One region of the Pseudomonas sp. R4-15 genome, then DNA from elsewhere that is predicted to be linked to it. Evidence: riboswitches for the same ligand, from Rfam matches in the RefSeq annotation. Region 1 holds a riboswitch; each other region holds the start of a gene.
The links. Region 1 has a riboswitch for cobalamin ahead of cobO (cob(I)yrinic acid a,c-diamide adenosyltransferase). Riboswitches for the same ligand answer to the same signal wherever they lie in the genome.
Positions count from the first base shown of each region.

Region 2: it holds a riboswitch for cobalamin, as region 1 does, so the genes downstream of both, ACYRGX_RS00240 (TonB-dependent receptor domain-containing protein) here and cobO (cob(I)yrinic acid a,c-diamide adenosyltransferase) in region 1, are expected to answer to the same signal.
Region 3: it holds a riboswitch for cobalamin, as region 1 does, so the genes downstream of both, btuB (TonB-dependent vitamin B12 receptor) here and cobO (cob(I)yrinic acid a,c-diamide adenosyltransferase) in region 1, are expected to answer to the same signal.

Region 1 is NZ_CM147293.1:2,613,539-2,620,860, forward strand. It holds gene rlmKL (bifunctional 23S rRNA (guanine(2069)-N(7))-methyltransferase RlmK/23S rRNA (guanine(2445)-N(2))-methyltransferase RlmL) at 1-1,016, shown strand, start outside; gene ACYRGX_RS12465 (hypothetical protein) at 1,016-1,291, shown strand; gene ACYRGX_RS12470 (CbtA family protein) at 1,556-2,257, opposite strand; gene ACYRGX_RS12475 (CbtB domain-containing protein) at 2,271-2,456, opposite strand; cobalamin riboswitch at 2,546-2,744, opposite strand; cobalamin riboswitch at 2,811-3,006, shown strand; gene cobO (cob(I)yrinic acid a,c-diamide adenosyltransferase) at 3,144-3,752, shown strand; gene ACYRGX_RS12485 (ABC transporter substrate-binding protein) at 3,752-4,558, shown strand; gene ACYRGX_RS12490 (FecCD family ABC transporter permease) at 4,555-5,577, shown strand; gene ACYRGX_RS12495 (ABC transporter ATP-binding protein) at 5,574-6,359, shown strand; gene ACYRGX_RS12500 (DUF1636 family protein) at 6,356-6,712, shown strand; gene cobW (cobalamin biosynthesis protein CobW) at 6,739-7,322, shown strand, end outside.
Region 2 is NZ_CM147293.1:49,931-57,252, reverse strand. It holds gene ACYRGX_RS00255 (MFS transporter) at 1-137, shown strand, start outside; gene ACYRGX_RS00250 (cobalamin-binding protein) at 134-943, shown strand; gene ACYRGX_RS00245 (AI-2E family transporter) at 1,016-2,023, shown strand; gene ACYRGX_RS00240 (TonB-dependent receptor domain-containing protein) at 2,096-3,955, opposite strand; cobalamin riboswitch at 4,052-4,265, opposite strand; gene ACYRGX_RS00235 (methyl-accepting chemotaxis protein) at 4,462-5,106, opposite strand; gene dxs (1-deoxy-D-xylulose-5-phosphate synthase) at 6,900-7,322, opposite strand, start outside.
Region 3 is NZ_CM147293.1:3,365,473-3,372,794, reverse strand. It holds gene ACYRGX_RS16040 (chloride channel protein) at 1-1,095, opposite strand, end outside; gene ACYRGX_RS16035 (metallophosphoesterase family protein) at 1,208-2,065, opposite strand; cobalamin riboswitch at 2,235-2,458, shown strand; gene btuB (TonB-dependent vitamin B12 receptor) at 2,573-4,444, shown strand; gene ACYRGX_RS16025 (hypothetical protein) at 4,458-5,030, shown strand; gene ACYRGX_RS16020 (cobyrinate a,c-diamide synthase) at 5,027-6,319, shown strand; gene bluB (5,6-dimethylbenzimidazole synthase) at 6,316-6,987, shown strand; gene cbiB (adenosylcobinamide-phosphate synthase CbiB) at 6,984-7,322, shown strand, end outside.

The DNA.
Region 1 (7,322 bases):
AGACGCCGAGCAATGCGCGGATGATCGGCGGCAAGCTGGTGGAGCGTCCGCCGGCGATACGCAGCGAACCGCCGCGCCTGTCCGAAGGCGGGCAGATGTTCGCCAACCGGTTGCAGAAGAACCTCAAGGCGCTGGGCAAGTGGGCGCGCAAGGAGAACGTGCAGTGTTATCGACTGTACGATGCCGACATGCCCGAATACGCACTGGCGGTGGACCTCTACGGCGATTGGGTGCACGTGCAGGAATACGCCGCCCCGCGCTCCATCGATCCGGAGAAGGCCCAGGCGCGCCTGCTCGACGCCCTCGCGGCGATTCCCCAGGCGCTGGAGATTCCCGCCGAGCGGGTGGTGGTCAAGCGCCGCGAACGTCAGGCCGGCAAGCGCCAGTACGAGCGTCAGGGCGACGCCGGGCGCTTCATGGAAGTGCGCGAAGGCGATGTGCGCCTGCTGGTCAACCTCACCGACTACCTGGACACCGGGCTGTTCCTCGACCACCGGCCGATGCGCCTGCGCATTGCCCGCGAAGCCGCCGGCAAGCGCTTTCTCAACCTGTTCTGCTACACCGCCACGGTCACCGTGCATGCGGCCAAGGGCGGTGCCCGCAGCACCACCAGCGTCGACCTGTCGAAGACCTATCTGGATTGGGGGCGGCGCAACCTGGCGCTCAACGGCTTCTCCGACAAGCACCGCCTGGAGCAGGGCGACGTGATGGCCTGGCTGGAAGCCGACCGAGGCGAGTACGAGCTGATCTTCATCGACCCGCCGACCTTCTCCAACTCCAAGCGCATGGAGGGCGTGTTCGACGTGCAGCGCGACCAGGTCCGCCTGATCGACCTGGCCATGGCGCGCCTGGCCAAGGGCGGAGTGCTGTACTTCTCCAACAACTTCCGGCGCTTCGAGCTGGATGCGGACCTGAGCGCGCGCTACGCCATCGAGGACATCAGCGCGCAGACGCTGGACCCGGACTTCGCACGTAATCCGAAGATCCACCGCTGCTGGCGCATCACGGCGCGCTGATGTTCGAGGTGTGCCGCGGGGTGTTGCTGGGCGACCCGCCGGTGGTGGCGCGCCTGCGTGCGGCGGGTTTCGCCTGCGAGGCCGGCAACTGGGCCTTTCGCTTGCCCGCGCTGCATGCCTGGCTGGCGCCTCCGGAGAACTACCGTGACTGGCGCCGCGCGCTCTACGCCGGGGACCTCAACGCCCGGCTGCGGGAGCTGGGCGGTGAGGTGGTCATCGCCGAAGCGGCTGCGCGAGTCGACGAGACCCTTTACATGTTGAGGCGGATCGCCTAGGGCCTGTTCCCGTTTCATTCGCGAACCGCGTTGTCGCCAGAAATGGCCTGCGGTTAGGCGCAGGACGCAGCCAATGGCCACTCCCTTGGCAAGTCCTGCAACGACAGCGCAGGTCATTTCTGGCACAACCCTACCGGCCGGCACCTGTTTTGGCGCGATACGGCGTTACTCGTCTTGGACTTACCCCGGTAAGCCCTGCGACTTGCGCCTTGTCTCGCGCCAAAACAGGTGCCGGCGCGGCCGTGAATGAAACGGGAACAGGCCCTAGCCGCGCAGCGAGGCGGACTCGCGACGGAAGAACCCGGCGCACAGCCAGCCCAGGGCGGCCCAGAACAGCGCGTTGGTGACCAGCGAGGCGTAGATGAACTCCTGCGCCAGGGCTTCCGGCGCCAGGCTTTCGTGGACCTCGGGGTGCGGCGCGCCGATCAGGTGGGGCAGCGGCAACAGCAGCAGGCCCAGCAGCTTCAGCGCCCAGTGACGGGCGAACACCAGCAGCGCGAGGCCGACGGCGGTCGCGCTGGCCGCGCCGATCCACCAGTACTGACGCAATTCCAGCGCCGCGGCGGCGGTGCCGGGGACCTCCGGCGGCAGTCCGAGGGAGGGCGCCAGGCTGAACACCGCGAAGCCCGCCAGTCCCCACAGCAGTCCCTGCCAGGTGTGCGCCGGATGGCGCAGGGTGAACAGGCCGGCAAGCATCAGCGCGAAGCCAACCGCCACCACCAGGTTGGCCAGTGCGGTGAAGGCCGTACGCGAAACGCCATCCTCCGGCGCCCAGGCTTCGTGGTCATGCGAGTGAGTGGGTGTGCCTGCTTCGTGCTCATGTGCCTGCTCGGCAGGGGCGCCGGCGCTCTCGTAGGTCTCAGCCTGGAGAATCAGCGGGGTCACCCAAAAGCTCTGCAGCAGCGTCAGCAGCAGGGCCGCCAGCAAGCCCGAAAAGCCCGCGGCGCGCGCGATACGTGTGATCATCGTCGACACCCCGTCAGTGGCACGGGAACGCCGCGCTGTGGCGCGCGTCGTGGGTGGCGTTGTGCACGATCTCCAGGTGGGAGAAGCCGGCGAACCAGATCAACGCGCAGCCGAGCAGCAGGCTGCCCGCGGCAACGGCGATGCGTTGGGATAGGGGAAGGGCGGCGCTGGCGCCGTGGCTCAGGGTTGCGTTGTTCATATCGGGCCCTCTTGGGATACCAAAGGAGGGGTGCGCACGTACGGCGATGCCCAAGGCCCGCGCCGACGCATCCGCCCACCGCGGTCGTCTTGGTTGATGTATTCCAGGCCGGTCTCCGGGCTTGCAGGGCACGATGGATGCAGCCTTCCCATGCCGTGGCACAGTGGCGCAATTGCGGACCATCACCTGCTTACCGTTGCGGGGGCAGCGCCGGAATCGTGCATTCGCACTCACCGGACTTCCCGTTTCACCCCGCTCTCGCGGGACACCTGAAGCGGCGGGAAAGGTGCCAGCATGGCGGCTCGGCGTCAACGTGTCGGGGTGAAGATTGCCGGGCAGGGCGCAACCGGCTACCCTGCGCGGCGACGAACAGGTGCCCCGCGAGAGCGGGGTGAAACGGGAAGTCCGGTGACCCCGCAAGACGGGTAGTCCGGCGCAGCCCCCGCTGCTGTAAGCCTGACGTTGTCGCACGAGCCACTGAAGATGCTTCGGGAAGGCGCGGCAACGGTTGAAGGCGAGCCAGAAGACCGGCCCGTTCGCCCGCACATCAAGGTGCGCCCCGGGGTGTGGGCGAGCGCCGAAGCGCCGGTCGCATCGCGAGTGGCGCATTCGTTTTCTGTGGCCTTCGGCCGCAGCGCTCCCGTTCCGGCCGCATCGACAGACTGTCCAGGCTGCCGGAGCCCCTCCATGATCGACGAACAGAAGAAGCAGAACCACGCCGAGCGCATGAAGCGCAAGAAGGCCGTGGTGGATGCGGGCATCGAGCGCGCGCAGATCGAGCGCGGCGTCTTCGTGCTGATCACCGGCAACGGCAAGGGCAAGAGCACGTCCGGCTTCGGCACCCTCTACCGCGCCCTGGGCCACGGCCACCGCTGCGGCGTGGTGCAGTTCATCAAGGGTACCCAGGCCTCCGGCGAAGTCATCTTCCTGCAGCAGAACCTGCCCCAGGTGACCTACCACGCCATGGCCACCGGCTTCACCTGGAACACCCAGAACTGGGATGCCGACAAGGCCGCCGCCGACCAGGCGTGGGCCTGTGCCGAGGCCATGCTCGCCGACCCGGCGCTGAATCTGGTGCTGCTCGACGAGTTGACCTACATGCTCAAGTACAACTACCTGGACAGCGAGCGGGTGCTGGCGGCGATTCGCAATCGTCCGGCGCACCAGCACGTGATCGTCACCGGCCGCGCCGCACGGCCGGAGCTGGTTGAGCTGGCGGATACCGTGAGTGAAATCCGCGACGTCAAGCACGCCTTCGGCGCCGGTGTGAAAGGTCAGGCCGGCCTGGATTTCTGATGCGTCTGCTTGCGCTGCTCCTCGTGCTTTGCGCCTGCCAGGTGCAGGCCGCATTGCCGAGCCTGGTTTCCACCAATCTCTGCGCCGACCAACTGGCGCTGAGCCTGGCGGCGCCCGGACAATTGCTCTCGGTGTCCCGGCAGAGCCAGGACCCGGCCCGTTCCCGTTGGGCGCGGCAGGCACGCCAGTTGCCCGGCAACAGCGCCAGCCTGGAGGAGGTGCTGGCACTGCATCCGGACATCGTCATCGCCTCGCGGCGTTGGCTGGCGCATAACGGGGGTGAGCTGCTGCGGCGCAACGGCATTCGTGTGGTCACGCCCAGTTATCCGGTCAGTTGGCCGCAGATTCTCGCCAGCACTCGCGAGTTCGCCACGCAGATCGATCGCTCGGAGGCGGGCGAAGCGCTCGCCGAGGACGTCGAGCGGCGTTTGCAACGCCTGGGGCAGCGCGGTCACGCACCGCGGCTGTTGTACCTGCGCACCAACGGCGGCAGTGCCGGGCGCGAGACCTACGTCGACACGCTGTTCGCCGCCCTTGGCGCGCGTAACGCGCAGCGGGTGCGGGGTTGGGGAACGGTCTCCCTGGAGGCGTTGCTCGAGGACCCGCCGGACGCCTTCGTCCTTGCCGACATGCCTGGCGACCAGGGCCTGGCGCGCTCGGCCTATTCGCGCCACCCGCTGTTCCAGGCGTTGCTCGAGCAGCGGCCCGCGGTGCGCCTGCCAGGCAACCACTGGGGATGCAGTGATTGGCAACTCATCGACAGCGCCGAACAGCTCTCGGCGGCGCTGCAGGCGGTGAACCTGTGAGCCGCTGGCTGAATCCGGCCCTGCTCGTGCTGCTGGCGCTGTTGGCGCTGTTGGCGCTGGCTTCGCTGCGCGTCGGTCCGGTGCCGCTTGCCACCGGCGAGGTGGCGAGCGCGCTGCTGGCCGCGCCGGTGGAAACGGGCGACCTGTCGCGTCCCGCAGTGCGCCAGCAGTTGATCGTGCAGCAGGTGCGCCTGCCGAGGGTGCTGCTGGCGATCCTCGTCGGTCTCTCGCTGGGTTGCGCCGGCGCGGCGCTGCAGGGTCTGTTGCGCAATCCGCTGGCCGAGCCGGGGCTGCTGGGCGTCAGTTCCAGCGCCAGTCTCGGCGCGGTGCTCTGTCTCTACTACGGGCTGGCCGGGGTCAGCGCCTGGATGCTGCCGCTGACGGCGATGGGCGCGGCGGCCCTGGCCACGCTGGCGCTGTACCTGCTGGCGCGCCGACGCGGTGGCAACCTGACGCTGATCCTCGCCGGCATCGCGCTGTCCTCGCTGGCCGGCGCGGCGACCTCGCTGGCCATCAGTCTGGCACCGACGCCGAGCGACATGCAGGACATCGTGCTCTGGCTGATGGGCTCGCTGGCCGACCGCAGCTTCGCCGACCTGCGCCTGAGCACACCGTTCATTCTGCTGGGCGTCGGGCTGCTGCTGGCCTGTGGACGCGGGCTGGACGCCCTCGGCCTGGGCGAGGACGAGGCCGCCAGCCTGGGCATCAACCTGGCGCGCCTGCGCTTGCAGGTGGTGCTCGGCTGCGCGCTGTGCGTGGGCGCCAGCGTGGCGGTCAGCGGGGTGATCGGCTTCGTCGGCCTGGTGGTGCCGCACCTGTTGCGCCGCGCCGTGGGCTATCACCCGTCGCGGCTGCTGCTGGCCAGTGCGTTGGGCGGCGCCGTGCTGCTGCTCGGCGCGGACCTGTTGCTACGCCTGCTGCCCGGCGAGCGCGAGTTGATGCTCGGCGTCGTCACGGCGCTGCTGGGCGCGCCGTTCTTCCTCTTGCTGGTGCTGCGCCAGCGTGGGCTGCGCGCATGAGTCTGCTGCGACTGAGCGCCCTGGGCGTCGAGGTGGAGGGGCGGACGCTGCTCGACGGTATCGATCTGCAGGTCGCGCCAGGGGAGCTGGTCGGCCTGATCGGCCCCAACGGCGCCGGCAAGAGCACCCTGCTGCGCGCCGTGGCGCAGTTGCAGCGCTACCGCGGCGAGGTGACGCTGGGGGGCGAAAACCTCGCGGCCCTGGCGGCGACGGAGCGCGCCCGCCGGCTGGCCTACCTGGCCCAGGACGGGCAGGGCGGCTGGCCGCTGACGGTGCGTGACTACGTGGCCCTGGGGCGCATTCCCCACCGCCGGCCCTTCGGCCTGCCGGGTGCGGAAGACGCCCATGCCATCGAGCAGGCGTTGCAACGTACCGCGCTGGTCACCCTGGCCGGGCGGCGCATCGACCAGCTCTCCGGTGGCGAGCGCGCGCGGGCACGACTGGCGCGGGCACTGGCGGTGGGCGCCCACCTGCTGCTGGCCGACGAACCGGTGGCGGCCCTCGATCCTTTTCATCAGCTCAGCGTCATGGAACTGCTGCGCGCGCAATGCCGCGCCGGCCAGGCCGCGCTGGTGGTGCTGCACGACCTGACCCTGGCGAGTCGCTTCTGCGAGCGCATCCTGCTGCTCGACGGCGGTCTCCCGGTGGCCTGCGGCAGCGCACGCCAGGTGCTCACCCCGGCCAATCTGCAACGTGTCTACAAGGTCCGCGCCATGCTCGGCGAGCACGAGGAGCAGCGCTTCGTGCTGCCCTGGGCGCTGCACCCGGAGTCTTCCCGATGAGCGTCACCCTGATCGTCTGTGAAACCTGCGGCGGCACCGCCGAGGGCGATACCCCACGGCGCGGGGAGCGCTTTGCCAACGAGCTGGAACGCCAGCTCGGCGATGCGCCGCTGCAGCTGCAACGCACCCGTTGCCTGATGGCCTGCGAGCGGCATTGCAGCGCCGCGCTGCGGGCCCCCGGCAAGATCACCTATGTGTTCGGCGGCTTCGAGCCGGAGGCCGAGGCGGCCGCCGCATTGCTCGACTACGCCACCCACTATGCCGACAGCGAGACCGGCCAGGTGCCGTTCCGCCAGTGGCCCGCCGGTATCCGCGGCAAGTTCGTCGCGCGCATTCCGGCGCTCGAATCCTGATTTTTCCTTTAGCGACCAAGGTACCGATCATGACCCCCGCCAAGATTCCCGTCACCATCGTCACCGGCTTCCTCGGCAGCGGCAAAACCACGCTGCTGCGCCACCTGCTGGAGAACGCCGGCGCCCGGCGCATCGCGGTGATCGTCAACGAGTTCGGCGAGCTGGGCATCGACGGCGAGATCCTGCGCGGCTGCGGCATCGGCTGCGAGGAAGACGGCGGCGAAGCGGCCGGCCAGCTCTACGAGCTGTCCAACGGCTGCCTGTGCTGCACCGTGCAGGAGGAATTCCAGCCGGTGATGCGCGAGCTGATCGCCCGTCGCGAGCAGATCGACCACATCCTCATCGAAACCAGCGGCCTGGCACTGCCCAAACCGCTGGTACAGGCCTTCGGCTGGCCGGAGATCAAGAACGCCTGCACCGTGGACGCGGTGGTCACCCTGGTCGACGTGCCGGCCGCTGCCGCCGGCCAGTTCGCCGCCAACCCGCAGGCGGTGGACGCCCAGCGCAAGGCCGACCCGAACCTGGACCACGAATCGCCGCTGCACGAACTGTTCGAGGACCAGCTGATGGCCGCTGACCTCGTGGTGCTGAGCAAGACCGACCAAGCCGA
Region 2 (7,322 bases), 2.1 Mb from region 1:
TGCTGGTTGCCGGGCTGCCCGCCTGGCTCGCTGTGGTCGGCCTGTTCTGCGGTCTGGAAAGCGTACCGCTGATGCTGCTCTGGGCCAGCAGCGTGCTGCTGTTGTGGCTCTACCGGTTGCCGCGCCAATTGTGCTGAGGTCCTTCGCGACCGGCCTGCTGTGCCTTTTCCTGGGATTGCCGGCGCTGGCCGCGCAGCGGGTGGTCAGCCTGGCGCCCTCGCTCTCGGAGATCATGCTCGAACTGGATGCCAGCGACCGCCTGGTCGGTGTGCTCGATGGCGGCGAGCGTCCCGCCGCGCTGGCCCGGGTGCCGTCCGTCGGGCACCTCGGGCAACTCAACATGGAACGCCTGCTGGCGTCGAAGCCGGACCTGGTGCTGCTCTGGCCGGGTAGCCTGCCGGCGGCCCAGCGCGCGCAGCTCGAAGAACTGGGCATCCCGTTGCTGGTGGTCGAGCCCCATGACCTGCAACAACTGGCCGAGAGCTTCGCGCTGATCGGTGCGCGGGTTGGCCACGCCGAGCAGGGCGAAGACCTGCGCCAGCGCTTCGAGCAGGGCATGGCGCGGCTGCGCGAGCGCTACGCAAGGGCGCGCCCGCTGCGGGTCTTCTACCAGGTCTGGCACCAGCCGCTGTACACCATTGGCGGCGGACAGATCATCAGCCGTGCGCTGGAGGTGTGTGGCGCGCGCAACCTGTTCGCTGCGCTGACCCTGCCGGCGCCGCAGGTCTCGGTCGAGGCGGTGCTGGCGGCGGACCCCGAGGTCATACTCGCCGGCAGCGGCGCCGAACTGGAGCCCTGGCAGGCCTGGCCGCAACTCAGCGCGGTGCGTCTTAAGCAATTGCTGGCGGTGCCGGACAAGGGCCTGGAACGCCCCAGTTTTCAGATGTTGAAGGCGACCGAACGGCTCTGCGAGCGTCTCTCCGAGGCCCGCCCCGCGGATTAGCTGCTTCATGTCACTGGCATTGTGCCGGCGCTGGTGGCAGATTGAGCTTCCCGTCCAGTCGTTCTCTTGCACATGTCCCCGCCGTCCTACCGTTTCGTCCTCGCCAGCGCGCTGATCGTGATCGTCGCCCTGCTGTTGGCGCTTCCCCTGCAACTGTTGCCCAGCCTGCTCGCCGGGCTCCTCGTGCATGAGCTGGTGAACAGCCTCACGCCGCCGTTGCAACGCCTCTTCGCCGGGCATATGGGCCGCCTGCTGGCGGTGGGGCTGCTCAGCGTGGTGATTATCCTGGTGCTCGGGCTGGCTTTCGCAGGCGCGTTTTCCTTCGTGCTGCACGAGGTCAACAACCCGGGGCAGCTGTTCGCCCGGGCGATGGACCTGATCGATCGTGCCCGTGAGCAATTGCCCGAATCGCTGGTCAGCTACCTGCCGGCGAACGTCGACGATATCCGCCAACTGCTGCACGACTGGTTGCGCGGACACGTGGCGGAGTTGCAATTGGTCGGCAAGGGCGCGGTGCACCTGTTCGTCACCGTACTGATCGGCATGATCCTTGGTGCGGTGGTGGCATTGCAGCGGGTTCCCGCGCCGGAAACCCTGCGTCCGCTGGCCGCGGAACTGCTGGTGCGGGTGACGCACTTCGCCCGTGCCTTCCGCAACATCGTCTTCGCGCAAATCAAGATCTCCCTGCTCAACACCACCTTCACCGCAGTGTTCCTCGCTGGCGTATTGCCTCTGCTGGGTGTCGAGCTGCCGTTGACCAAGACGCTGATCCTGGTGACGTTCATAGCCGGACTGCTGCCGGTGATCGGCAACCTGATCTCCAACACGGTGATCAGCATCGTCGCGCTGTCGGTGTCGTTGTGGGTGGCGGTGGTCGCACTGGGCTATCTGGTGCTCATCCACAAGCTCGAATACTTCCTCAACGCGCGCATCGTCGGCGGCCAGATCAACGCGCGCTCCTGGGAGCTGTTGCTGGCGATGCTGGTGTTCGAGGCCGCCTTCGGCCTGCCGGGGCTGGTGGCCGCGCCGGTCTACTACGCCTACCTGAAGACCGAGCTGAAGGTGCAGGGCTGGGTCTGAGGTTCCAGCGTATCAAGCCCTAACGCACGAGGCCCGCTGATGCGGGCCTCGTGGTTCTTGCGGGGGCGCGTGTTACAGCGCGGGGGTCCAGGTCACGCCGAACAGGGCGGTGCGGCCCAGTTCCTGGTAGCGGAAGGGGACGCTGGCGAAGCTCGCATCATAGGCCGTGCCGGTGGCCTGGTAGTAGTCGTGGTCCAGCAGGTTGTCGATCTTCAATTCCAGGCGCAGGTCCTTGCGCGCCAGCCAACTGGCCCGCAGGTCGAGCACGCCGTAGCCCGGGATTTCCTCCGCGTTGGCCACATCGTTATAGCTATGGCCAACCAACTGCCAACTTCCACCGATGCTGTAGTCGCCGAAGTGGCGGTCCAGGTCGAACTTGAATGTATTCTGCGGACGGCGCGGTAGACGCTGGCCATCATTGCTACCACCACTGGCGTTACGTGCATCGACCAGTGAATAGCTCGCCTGGGCCTGCCAGCCGGGCAGCGTATAGAAAAGGCTGGTTTCCAGGCCTTGGATACGCGCTTTGTCCACGTTGACCGATGGGTAGCCAACGATCGCGTCGTCGATAACGGTGTGGTAGGCCGAGAGCTCCAGACGTGTCTCGGTTGTCAGCTGACTACGCCATTGCAGCTCTTGGGTGCGCGCCTTCTCGGGATTCAGGTCCGGGTTGCCGTTGCCGTACTGATCATAGAGGTCATTGAAGTTAGGGGCGCGAAATGCCTCGTTGTAGGAGGCAATGAGATCGTTGGTGTCATCCAGGTGGTAAGTGACAGCGGCATTCCAACTGGTGTGGCCGCCGTACGCTTGGTTATCGTCGTAGCGCGCCCCTACTTCGGTGGCGAAGCGTTCGGCTTCCAGGCGATGTTGAATGAAGACCCCATGGTTCCAGCGTGAGTCCTGCGCGAAATCCGGAGCGCTATGCAGCTCGTCCTCGTACCAGTCGACACCTAACTGAAGCTGTTGAGTCTCGCTGAGACTGAGGGTGTTGAGCCAGGACGCCTGATCCCGATAGGTGTTGTAGAGGGACATGCCATAGGACGCATTTGACGTTTGCCGGTCTTCGGCATGGCCGAGTTCGAGCCGGCTGCTCCAGTAATGGCTGAGCCGGGCGTCGAGGAAGGCGCTGGCGCTCGACAGCTCGAAGTCTGTATCGGCGGGGGTGGTCGGGTAGTCAGTGTTGTCATATTCCGCCTTGCCAGTCTGGCGCAGCAGGTTCACGCCGGCCTGCAGGCTGTCGCTGAAGCGATGCGACAGGCTCAGGTTGAAGGCTTTGTTGCGGTAAGCGCTGTCCTCGCTGCCGGGCAGGTCCGTGCGCTGCGTGCCATCGCTTTCATCGAGGGACGCGCCGAGGTCGAAACGGGTCTGCGCGTCACCGCCGGAGAGGCCCAGGCTGCGCTCGAAGGTGCCGTGGCTGCCAATGCCGAAGTGCACGCGCGGGCTCAGGCCCGCCTCGCCGCGGCGGGTGAATATCTGCACCACGCCGCCGACGGCGTCGGCACCGTAGAGCGCCGAGCGGCCGCCGCGTACCACTTCCACGCGCTCGATCTGGTCGAGGTTCAGGTATTCCAGCGAGGTGAGGCCGCTGGAGGCGCCGGCGATGCGCACGCCATCCACCAGTACCAGCGCCTGGGCGCTGCTGGTGCCGCGGATGAACAGGCCCGAGAGGCTGCCCGGGCCGCCGTTGCGGGTGATGCTCACGCCCGGGGCATGGCGCAGCAGGTCGAGCACGTCGGTCGGTTGCAGCCGCTCGATATCGGCGCGGGTGAACACGCTGCTCGCCGCGCTGCTCTGCGCGCGTTCTTCCACGCTGCGGTCGGCGGTGATCAGTAGCGCGTCGAGCTTGAGCGCGTCCTCGCGCGAGACCTCTTCGGCGGTGGCGGGCAGGGTCGGCAGCAGGCTGATCGCCAGCGCCAGGGGAGTGAGTTTCATGGACGTCCTCAAAGGCGAAAGAAGGCTTCGAGGAGGGCAGATAGCGAACGGCGGACGACGGGCACCCGTGCTCGACGGTGCGGCCCTCCGCAGCACCTGGTAGCGTCCATCCTGGCCGGTCTCCGGGCTTTCGACTCGGCGGCTCGCCTTCCCATGCCGATCGGCACAGTGGCGTTGGAGCAGCCGTGGGCCCAGGGGAATGGACCGACGTCGATTACCGTTGCGGGGGCAGCGCCGGAATTGCCCTGGGGCTCACCGGCTTCCCGTTTCACGCGTGCGGGGCACGCGCACCAGGATGGCAAACAGATATCGCGCGCACCTTAATGGCACTGTGCGATGCAGGCAAGCGAAACCCCTGAGCTGGGCGCCTGAACGACGCTCATGTAGCGGTTCGGTGATTCGCTATCTCCCTTGGCGGGATGGGCGCTGTCCCTCGCGCCAGCGCCACTCGAGTCGCCCTATCTGGACACCGAGTGAAGGCTCGGGGGTTGTGAGCGTCCGCTGGCTCAGACCGCCTGGCTTTCACCCAGGTTGGCGGCGGCTTTGTGCAGGTCCAGCACCAGTTGTTCCAGCACCAGCGTTGCACTGCGTGCTTCCTGTGCCGCGCTGGTGCTCTGGATGGCGCCTTGGGTGATGGTCTGCGCCTGCTGGTTGGCGGCCTGCGCCTGGGCGTGCTGTTCGTGCATCGTCTGACTGACCTGCTCGATGCGACGCTGCATCGCGGCGACTTCCTGTTGGATCAGATGCAGCGTGCGATCGGCCTCCTGTGCCTGCTCCACACTGCCGCCGGCGCTGCGCTGGCAGGCCTCCATGGATTCGGCCGCCTGGGCGATCTGCGCGATGATCTCGGCCAGGCTGCTGGCGATCGCTTGGGTCGCCTCGGTGGTATTTCGGGCGAGTTTGCGCACCTCGTCGGCGACCACCGCGAAGCCGCGCCCGGAGTCGCCGGCCCGCGCGGCCTCGATGGCGGCGTTGAGGGCCAGCAGATTGGTTTGTTCAGCGATGCCGCGGATCGAATTGCTCAGGTTGCTTACCGACTGGGCTTGGCTGTTGAGCCCGGAGACCTTTTCCCAGGCACTCTGGACCTGCTTGGCTAATTGGCCGATCTCGGTGGTGGTTCGGGTCACCTGCGCAGCGCCTTCTCGGGCCATGGCCAGGGTGCGCTGCGAAGCGCTGGTGCTGTCGAGCATGTGTTCGCTCATCTCGCCGATGCTACGACTTACCCCATCGGTGGCTTCGGCGGTGATACCGGCTGCAGTGCGCTGGTCCTGGGCGCAACGGCTGGCCTGGGCAGACGCCAGGCCGAGTTCGCTGGATGTACGGCTGAGCGCATTTCCAGCGGTCTTGATGCTGTTCATGGTGGTGTCGAGCTTGTCGACGAAGCTGTTCACCCAGCGCGCGAGCTCTCCACTTTCGTCAGCGCGGAAGTGCTCCGCCGAGAGCCGGCTGGAAAGCGGAGCACCGCACTCGGCGGTGTCCAGGAAAAAATCGCATAGCTGTTGCAGTTGGCGTGAGAGTGGCCGCAGGCTGAGCGCCCAGAAGCTGCCCATGGCGCCCAGCGCGAGTCCTCCGGCAAGTGCATCCAACGCTGGCTGGGTCAGCCCCAGCCAGCGTCCCCCGGCGTAGCCGGCGGCGACCACGGCGAGATGAATTAGCAGGCTGCGCAGTAGACGATAGTTGCTGCTGCGCGGGCGATAGACCTCGGCCAAATCGCCTTCGCACATCATCCCCCAGGTGTCCGGGGAGCCGGGCAATTGCAAGGTGGTGCCCGCGCCGACCACTGGAATGTGGCGATAGTCCGGATAGCCCGGATAGAGCACGAAGAGGTTATGCCCGCGGTGGATGGTTTCGCGCACGCCTGGGTGCAATTCTCCTGTCGCCGGGTTTGTGAAGCGCAGTTCGAACTCGGTCTGGCGTTGTACCCGGACGCTGCCGAAGGCGGTGCTTACGCCTTGCTTGAGGTTTTCGCCGCCGCTGAATGTGTCGTCCTCGAAGCGTGAGCGAGACAGCGCGGTACCCTGGGCGATGCTCGGATCGAAGACCGCCTTGACCATGAACAGGTAGTTGTCGCCGGAATCCGGGTAGACGTGCCCAGCCTCACGTTGGATCAGGTCACTGAGTACGTCATTGGGTATGCGGGCACAGAGGCAGCCTGCGGCCTGTCCGGCGACTTGGACAGGCTGGTGGAACATCAGCGTCACGGCATCATGGAAGCGCGAGCGGGTGGCGCCGAAGCGTTCGGTGAGCGGATCGCAGTAGGGACCCTGGAGGAATTTGTCGCGCAGCCCTTGGGCCAGTGCCCTTGCCTCATGTATCTGCCCCTTTCGGCCGGGACGGCTGGACGCGAGGATCGCGCTATCGGCGGCGACCACGAATAACTCGGAGACTTCCGGCAGATTCGCTTGGATCGTCATCAGCCAGCGCTCGTCGACATCTGGCCACTGGCTGGCGACATGCTGACTGAGTTGGCCGAGTTGCTGCCAGTGCTGCTTGGCCCAGCTAATCAGCAAGCGGGTGCGGGTCTGCACCAGGCCTTCGAAGGTCTTCTCGATACGTGCAGCCTGATGGCGATTCACCAGGCTAGCCCAGCGCAGCTTCAGGGCTCCATTGCTGCCAAACCAGCCCAGCCAATGGCGTTCGTTACTCGACCGCTGCATGCGCTGGCTCTTGAGTTCCATGGACGCCTTGCTCCAAAAAAAACGGATAAACGGGCGCGGGTAGCAAGTCGCGTGCCGGTTTGCCGAGGCTGGACGTTTGAGTGCGCAATAAGGCTCGTGAGGCGCTCGCACGCAGGGTGTCGGTTCAGAATAGGTGCGCGATATGTCTCTGAAACGACAAAGCCCACCGTAGGGTGGGCTTTGCGACGACCGGTGAGCAGTCGGTGCTCGATGGCGTTGAGCGGGGCCGGTGCAGGGGGCGGGTTTGCCTGCGCCAAAGGGGGCAGTCAGTCCGCTAGCCGACGACGGATGGCGGCCTCGATGCCGGCGGCATCCAGGCCGCACTCGGCGAGCATCTGCTCGGGTTTCGCATGCTCGACATAGCGATCCGGCAGACCCAGATGAAGCACCTCGGTCTGCAGAGCCGCGGCGCTGAGGTACTCGCTGACCGCGCTGCCGGCCCCCCCCATCACGCTGTTTTCCTCGACGGTGACGAGCAGCTCGTGGTTCGCCGCCAGGTCCCGCACCAGGTCTTCGTCCAGGGGTTTGACGAAGCGCATGTCGGCCACGCTGGCGTCCAGGGTCTCGGCGACCTGCAAGGCGTCGGCGAGCTGTACGCCGAAGACCAGGATGGCGACCTTGCTGCCCTCGCGGCGCAGTACGCCCTTGCCGATTTCCAGCGGCTCCAGGCCGGGCTCCAGCACGGCGTT
Region 3 (7,322 bases), 750 kb from region 1:
CGGCGCGAAGGCCGCGCCGATGCTCAGCGAAGGCGAGAACAGCCCGCCGGGGATGCCGGACAGGTAGGACACCACGTTGGCCAGGAACTTCCAGAGCAGGAAGCTCGCATCGGTCATCGGCTCGCCCTCCAGCAGCGCACGGGTCTCTTCGTAGCCAGTGCCGAATACGTGGTTGCCCGAGGCCAGCCCGAGCAGCGCCAGCAGCAGGCCGCAGGCGGCGGCGAAGCGTACCGGGAAGCGCCCGCGTAGCTGACACATGCGTCCAAGCCAGCCCTCCTGGGTCGGCAGCACCAGCTTCACGTAGAACCCGCCGAGCACGCCGCCGAGCAGGGCGCAGGCCGGTACCTCGCTCCAGCCCCAGCCACTCGGCAGACTGCCGCCGATGTTGCCGAAATAGGCGTAGTGGCCCATCAGGCCCAGGGTCACGGCGCCGCCGATCAGCACCGCGGTGAGCACCAGGCCGCTGAAGCGCTGCTCAAAGGTGCGGCTGAGCTCTTCGATGGCGAAGACGATCCCGGCCAGTGGCGTATTGAACGCCGCGGCGATCCCCGCCGCGCCGCCCGCGAGGATCAGTCCGGCGATGGTGCGGCGGTCGTGCAGCCCCAGGCGCCGGCCGAAGGCATAGATGATGGCGGCGCCCACGTGCACCGTCGGGCCTTCGCGGCCCACCGAGCCGCCGACCAGCAGCGCGCCGAGGGTGAAGAGCATGCGTATCGCCGCTACCGGCAGCGCCAGTACCTGGGCACGGAAGCGCAGCGAGGGCGTTTCCAGGGCGGCGATCACCTGGGGAATGCCGCTGCCCTTGGCGTTGCCGAACCAGCGATGGGTGACCCAGGCCAGCAGGGCGAAGCCCGCGGGGGTGATGAGCAATGGCAACCAACTGGCGGCGCCGAGCATGCGTTTGAACAGCGCGAAGGATTCGTCCGCCAGCCAAGCGAAGGCCAAGGCCGCGAGGCCCACCAGCAGAGCCCCGACCCAGAAGGCCAGGCGCTGTCGCCACTCCCGCCAACGTGGGCGGCGAAAGCGGCCAGGCTTGCTCGCGGCGGGCGTGGGGCTGGGCGCCGGTTGGGGCGATGGACTGGGTTGCTCGGACATCGGCGGAAATGGATTGTTACAGAGCGAAGTGGGCGATTATGACCCTCTTTGCCCGCTCGTGCATGCGCGAAGGCTTTGCGCCGGCGTTGACGTTCCTCCTCCGCAACCCCTCCTAGGAAGGGATAGGGGCCTGGACGGGTGCCAGGCCCAGCATCGCGTCGCTTGCCTTCCAGCCCAATTCGAAGCGGGCGCCGAGGACGAAGCGGCCCTGCTGGAAGTCCCAGCGCTCGACCCGTGCGCGCTTGTTTTCACCCGGCTCGATGCACAGCCGGTTGAAGGAGTTCGGCGCGCTGCCGCGTACCCGCGAGGAGAGGGTGGTGCCGGCCTGTACCGTCCAGATGTCATGGCTCAGGCTGGGGTACTGATTGCGCAGGGGCAACACGTAGGGCAGATGGATGTGCCCGCCCATCACCAGGTCCAGCCCGACGTCCGCCCAGCAGGTCAGCGCCGCCAGGGCGCCGCGTTGCAGGTTGCTCAGATCGCTGGGCACCATCGAGCCGAACGGCTGGTGCGCGATCACCATGCGCACTTTGCGTGGGTCGCCGCGTTCGAGCAGGCGACGTACCCGGCGCACCTGGCCGCGGCTCACCAATCCGTCCTTGTGGCGCTTGGGATGGGTGGTGTTGAGGCCGATGGCCAGCAGGCAGTCGTCCTCGTAGATCGGCTCGAGGTTCTTGCCGAAATGCCGGCGGTAGTTGCCGTACGGCCGCAGGAAGCGCGCCAGCAGGTTGTACAGCGGGATGTCGTGGTTGCCGGGGATCACCAGGGAACGTTCGATGCCGTCGGCCTGCAGGCGGTCGAGAAACCCGCGGGCGGCGGCGAACTGGCCGTTGCGCGCACGTTGGGTGATGTCGCCCGAAAGCACCAACAATTGCGCCGGACGCTCGCGCACGTGGGCTTCCAGGGCGGCGACCACCTCGGGCTGTTCGGTGCCGAAGTGGGTGTCGGAGATCTGCACGATGGTCGTCATAGGCCAGAGGATACCGCGGCGTTGTCGAATTGGGGTCCTGCAGGTTTCGAAACGCATGCTGGCAAAAAGATTCCCCACGGCGCGACAGCGCCGTCGTTGACGCGCGAAGCCTCGCGCTCTAACCTGCCGCCTGCCTCAGGTGCCCGCCCGATGCATGACGTCGGCGGGGCATCCGCCAGCTTCGTGCCGGCGCTGCCCCGAGGGTGAAACAGGGAAGCCGGTGACCTCCGCGCGCATGCTGCGCGGGAGCATTCCGGCGCTGCCCCCGCAACGGTAGGCGAGCCTCGGATACGCGATGACCACTGTGCGCAAGCACGGGAAGGTGCGTGTCCTGGCGGGTGATATTGCCCGTCGCTCGCGAGCCCGGAGACCGGCCTGGCGCAGCTCATGGCAGTGCGGCGGGCACGGCGGGGAGTGCGCCGTCGGCGCCCGTCCCGTTTCGCGTCCATTTCTCCGTCTGCCCACGATGACTGACAGTCGTGCGGGTGGCACGACGGAGAACCTCGCTTGAATCCTGTACGTTTCTCGCCGATCGCCTGGGCGCTGGTCGGTGCATCCTGCTTTTCTCCCGCGGCCCTGGCCGCATCCCTGACCCTGGCCGAACAGGTGGTGACCGCCACGCGGACCGACCAGGCGCTGGTCGACGTCGCCTCCAGCAGCGTGCTGACCCGCGAAGACATCGAGCGCAGCCAGGCGCAGAGCCTGCCGCAGTTGCTGCGCGGCCTGCCCGGCGTGCAGTTCGCCAGCAACGGAGGGCGCGGTACCAGCACCTCGCTGTACCTGCGTGGGGTCAGCGACAAGCAACTGCTGGTGCTGGTCGACGGCGTCAAGATCGGCTCCGCGACCACCGGCACCGCGGCCCTGCAGGACATTCCCGTGGAGCGCATCGAGCGTATCGAACTGGTGCGCGGGCCGCGTTCGAGCCTGTACGGCGCCGAGGCGCTCGGCGGCGTATTGCAGATCTTCACCCGCAAGGGCTCCGGCGAGGGATTCAAACCCTATCTGTCGATCGGCGCGGGCAGTCGCTCCAGCTACACCCGCAGCGCGGGTGTTTCCGCGCGGCACGGCGGCGGCTGGTTCGACCTGGGCGTGAGCAGCGAGGAAACCGACGGCACCAATGCGCGCGCCTACCGGGCGTCCTCGCCGGGCAGCTACGAGCCGGACGCCGATGGCTACCGGGAAACCTCAGGCTCGCTGCGTGGCGGCTACCACTTCGACAACGGCCTGCAGCTCGAAGGCAGTTGGCTGCAGGCGAGCACCCACAGCGAGTACGACCCCAGCTCCTCCAGCGCCAGCGCCCGCAAGCCCTATGCCGATGGGGAGCAGCAGGTGATCTCCGGCTCCGCGCGTTTCGCCGTATTCCAGTCCTGGACGGTGGTGCTGCAGAGCGGACACAGTGAGGATCGCGCCGACAACTACCGCGCCGGCAACTTCTACTCGCGCTTCAATACCTCCCGCGACACCTTCGGCTGGCAGAACGATATCCGCCTGGCGGAGAACCAGTTGCTCAGCGCGGGCTTCGACTTCCAGCGTGATCGCATCGATACCAGCGACAACTACGCCGAGGACTCGCGTGACAACCGTGGCTACTACCTGCAGTACCAGGGCCGCTTTGGCCGGCACGGGCTGACCCTGGGCGTGCGCCATGACGACAACCAGGCGTTCGGTGAGCACGACACCGGCAACCTCGGCTGGAGCTACGCGCTGCGTGACGACCTGACGCTCAACGCCAGCTACGGCACCGCGTTCCGCGCGCCCTCGTTCAACGACCTCTACTACCCCGAAAGCGCCTTTACCGCCGGCAATCCCGATCTCTCTCCGGAGAAATCGCGCAGCTACGAGCTGGGCCTGCGCGGGCTGGCCGGCTGGGGCGAGTGGGAGCTGAACGCCTTCGAGAACCAGATCGACGACATGATCGTCTGGGCCGGCAGCAGCCCGATGCGGCCGGAAAACGTCGAGCGCGCGCGCATTCGCGGCCTGGAGGCGAGGGTCCGCGGCGAATGGGCCGGCTGGCAATTGGCGGCCAGCGCCACGCTGATGGACCCGCAGGATCGCAGCAGCGAGAACCATGGCCAGCAATTGGCACGTCGCGCCAAGCGCACCTTCAACCTGGACGCCGATCGCGACCTGGGCGAGGCCTTCGGCGTGGGCGCGACCCTCTACGCCGCCAGCCAGCGCTTCGACGGCAACGACAATGCCGACGACGAACGGATGCCCGGCTACGCCCTGGTGGACCTGCGCGGCGAGTACCGCATCGATGCCGAGTGGCGCCTGCAGGCGCGTCTGGCCAACCTGTTCGACCGTGACTACGAAACCGCGCAGACCTACGAACAACCCGGTCGCGCCTTCTACCTGACCCTGCGCTACCAGGCGCTCTGACGGAGACCCGACGATGCCCGTTCTCCCCCTGCAGCAACGTCTGCTGATCGGCCTGGCCCTCGCCGTGCTGATGGCGGTCACCCGCGGTCAGCACTTCGCTAGCCTGGATGCCTTGCCCAGTGCGTCCTGGGCGGTGTTCTTCCTCGCCGGCCTCTACCTGCGTGCGGGTTGGGGCTTCGCCGCGCTGTTCGTCGAGGCCTCGTTGCTGGATTGGGCAGCGCTGCGCGGCGGGCAGATCACGGACTGGTGTCTGTCGCCGGCGTACTGGGCCTTGCTGCCAGCCTACGCCTGCCTGTGGGGCGCGGGACGCCTGTTCGCCCAGCGTGCCCAGGGCGAGGCGCGTGACCTGCTGGCGTTGGCCGCGTTGGTCTGCTGCACGGCGTTGTGCGCTTACCTGATCTCCGGCGGCGGTTTCTATTTCCTGTCCGGACATTACCCCCAGGCGGACTTGGCCGGCTTCGTCGCGCGCATTGCCAGTTACTACCCGCGCCAGCTCGGCAACCTCGTGCTGTACCTGGTCGCCGCCGCGATCCTGCACTTGTCGTTGGGACTGCTGGCGCTGCAGCGTCGTGAGGCGCGGGGATGAACACCCCTCGCCGATGCCCGGCGCTGCTGGTCGCGGCGCCCGCCTCGGGGCAGGGCAAGACCACCGTCACCGCCGCCCTGGCGCGCCTGTATCGGCGCCAGGGCCAGCGCGTGCGGGTATTCAAGTGCGGGCCTGATTTTCTCGATCCGATGCTGCTCGAACGCGCCAGCGGCGCCCCGGTGCACAGCCTGGACCTCTGGCTGCTCGGCGAGGCGCAGTGCCGGCGCCTGCTCTGGGACGCGGCCGGGGAGGCCGACCTGATCCTCGTCGAAGGGGTGATGGGGCTCTACGACGGCCAGCCGTCGGCGGCGGACCTCGCCGAGCGATTCGGCCTGCCGGTGCTCGCTGTCATCGATGCCAGCGCCATGGCGCAGACCTTTGCCGCCATGGCGCTGGGCCTGGCGGCCTTTCGCCCGACCCTGCGTTTCGCCGGGGTGATCGCCAATCGTGTCGGCAGCGCGCGCCATGCGCAGTTGCTGCGCGAGGCGATGCCGGCGCACCTGCCTTGGCTCGCGGGGTTGCCGCGCGATGCGGCGTTGACGCTGCCCTCGCGGCACCTGGGCCTGGTGCAGGCGGCGGAAATCGCCGATCTGGAGACGCGCCTGGAAGCCGCCGCCGACGCCCTCGAAGGGCAGGGCATCGGCCTGCCGCCGAGCGTCGACTTCGCCGCCAGCGAGGCGCACGAGCTACCCCAAGTGCTGGCCGGGGTGCGCATCGGCGTGGCGCGGGACGCCGCACTGGGCTTTCTCTACGCGGCCAACCTGGAGCTGTTGCAGACGCTCGGCGCACAGCTGCAGTTCTTCTCGCCGCTGGCGGACGTAAGCCTGCCGGAGGTGGACAGCCTCTACCTGCCCGGCGGTTATCCCGAGCTGCACCTGGCGACCCTGGCAAACAACACGGCGCTGCGCGAGGCGATCCGCGCGCACCACGCCGCCGGACGGCCGATTCTCGCCGAGTGCGGCGGACTGCTCTATCTGCTCGATGAACTGGCCGACCGCGATGGCCAGGTCGCGCCGATGCTCGGGATTCTACCGGGCCGCGCGCGGCTGCAGCCGCGCCTGGCCGGTCTCGGCCTGCAGCAGGTCAGCCTGCCGGAAGGTCGATTGCGCGGACACAGCTTCCACCATTCGCTGCTGGACACGCCCCAGGCGCCGCTGGCGCTGGGCGAGTGTCCGAACGGTGGTCCCACGGCGGAGGCCGTCTATCGTATCGGCCGTACCACCGCCAGTTACATTCACTTCTACCTGCCGTCGGCGCCTTTGGCCGCCGCCGCGTTGCTCAGACCATGAACGATCACGCCTTCAGCGCCCCCGAGCGCGCCGCCCTCTACCGGGTCATCGCCGAACGCCGCGACATGCGCCATTTCAGCGGTGGCGAAATTCCCCGTGAGACGCTCAACCGACTGCTGCAGGCGGCGCACCAGGCGCCGAGTGTCGGCCTGATGCAGCCCTGGCGCTTCATCCGCGTGGCCAGTCGCGCCCGTCGCGAGCTGATTCACCAGTTGGTGGAGAGGGAGCGCCAGCGCACCGCCGAAGCGCTCGGTGCGCGGGGCGAGCGCTTCCTGCGGCTGAAGGTGGAAGGTGTGCTGGAGTGCGCCGAGCTGCTGGTGGCGGCGCTGGGCGATGATCGCGACAAGGAAGTCTTCGGGCGGCGCACGATGCCGCAAATGGACCTCGCCTCGCTCTCCTGCGCCATCCAGAACCTCTGGCTGGCAGCCCGCGCGGAAGGGCTTGGGATGGGCTGGGTCTCGCTGTTCGATCCCCAGGCGCTGGCCGAGCTGCTGGAGCTGCCCGACGGTGCCGAGCCGGTGGCGCTGCTCTGCCTGGGCCCGGTGGATAGCTTCTACGACGAGCCGATGCTGGTACGGCAGGGCTGGCGCCAGCCACGTCCTCTGCAGGAATTGCTCTACGAGGATCGCTGGGGCCAGCCGCTGGGCGACGAGGACGGCCGCTCGTGAGTCTATGGTTGTCCTGCGCCGCGGCACTGGCACTGGATGCCTGGATAGGCGAGCCGCGCCGGCATCACCCGCTGGTGCTCTTCGGGCGCTGGGCGGATGCCCTGCAACGACGCTTCAACGGCGAGGGCGAGGGGCCCGGGCGCGGCTGGCGCAGTCATGGCGTCAGCGCCTGGTGTCTGGCGGTACTGCCCTGGGTGGCGCTGGCCGCCTGGCTGTCCAGCCTGCCGTGGATCGGCCCGTTGCTGGAGATCGTCGCGCTGTACGCGGCCCTTGGCCTGCGCAGCCTCGCCGAACACGCAACCCCCGTGGCCCAGGCACTGCGACTGGGCGACCTG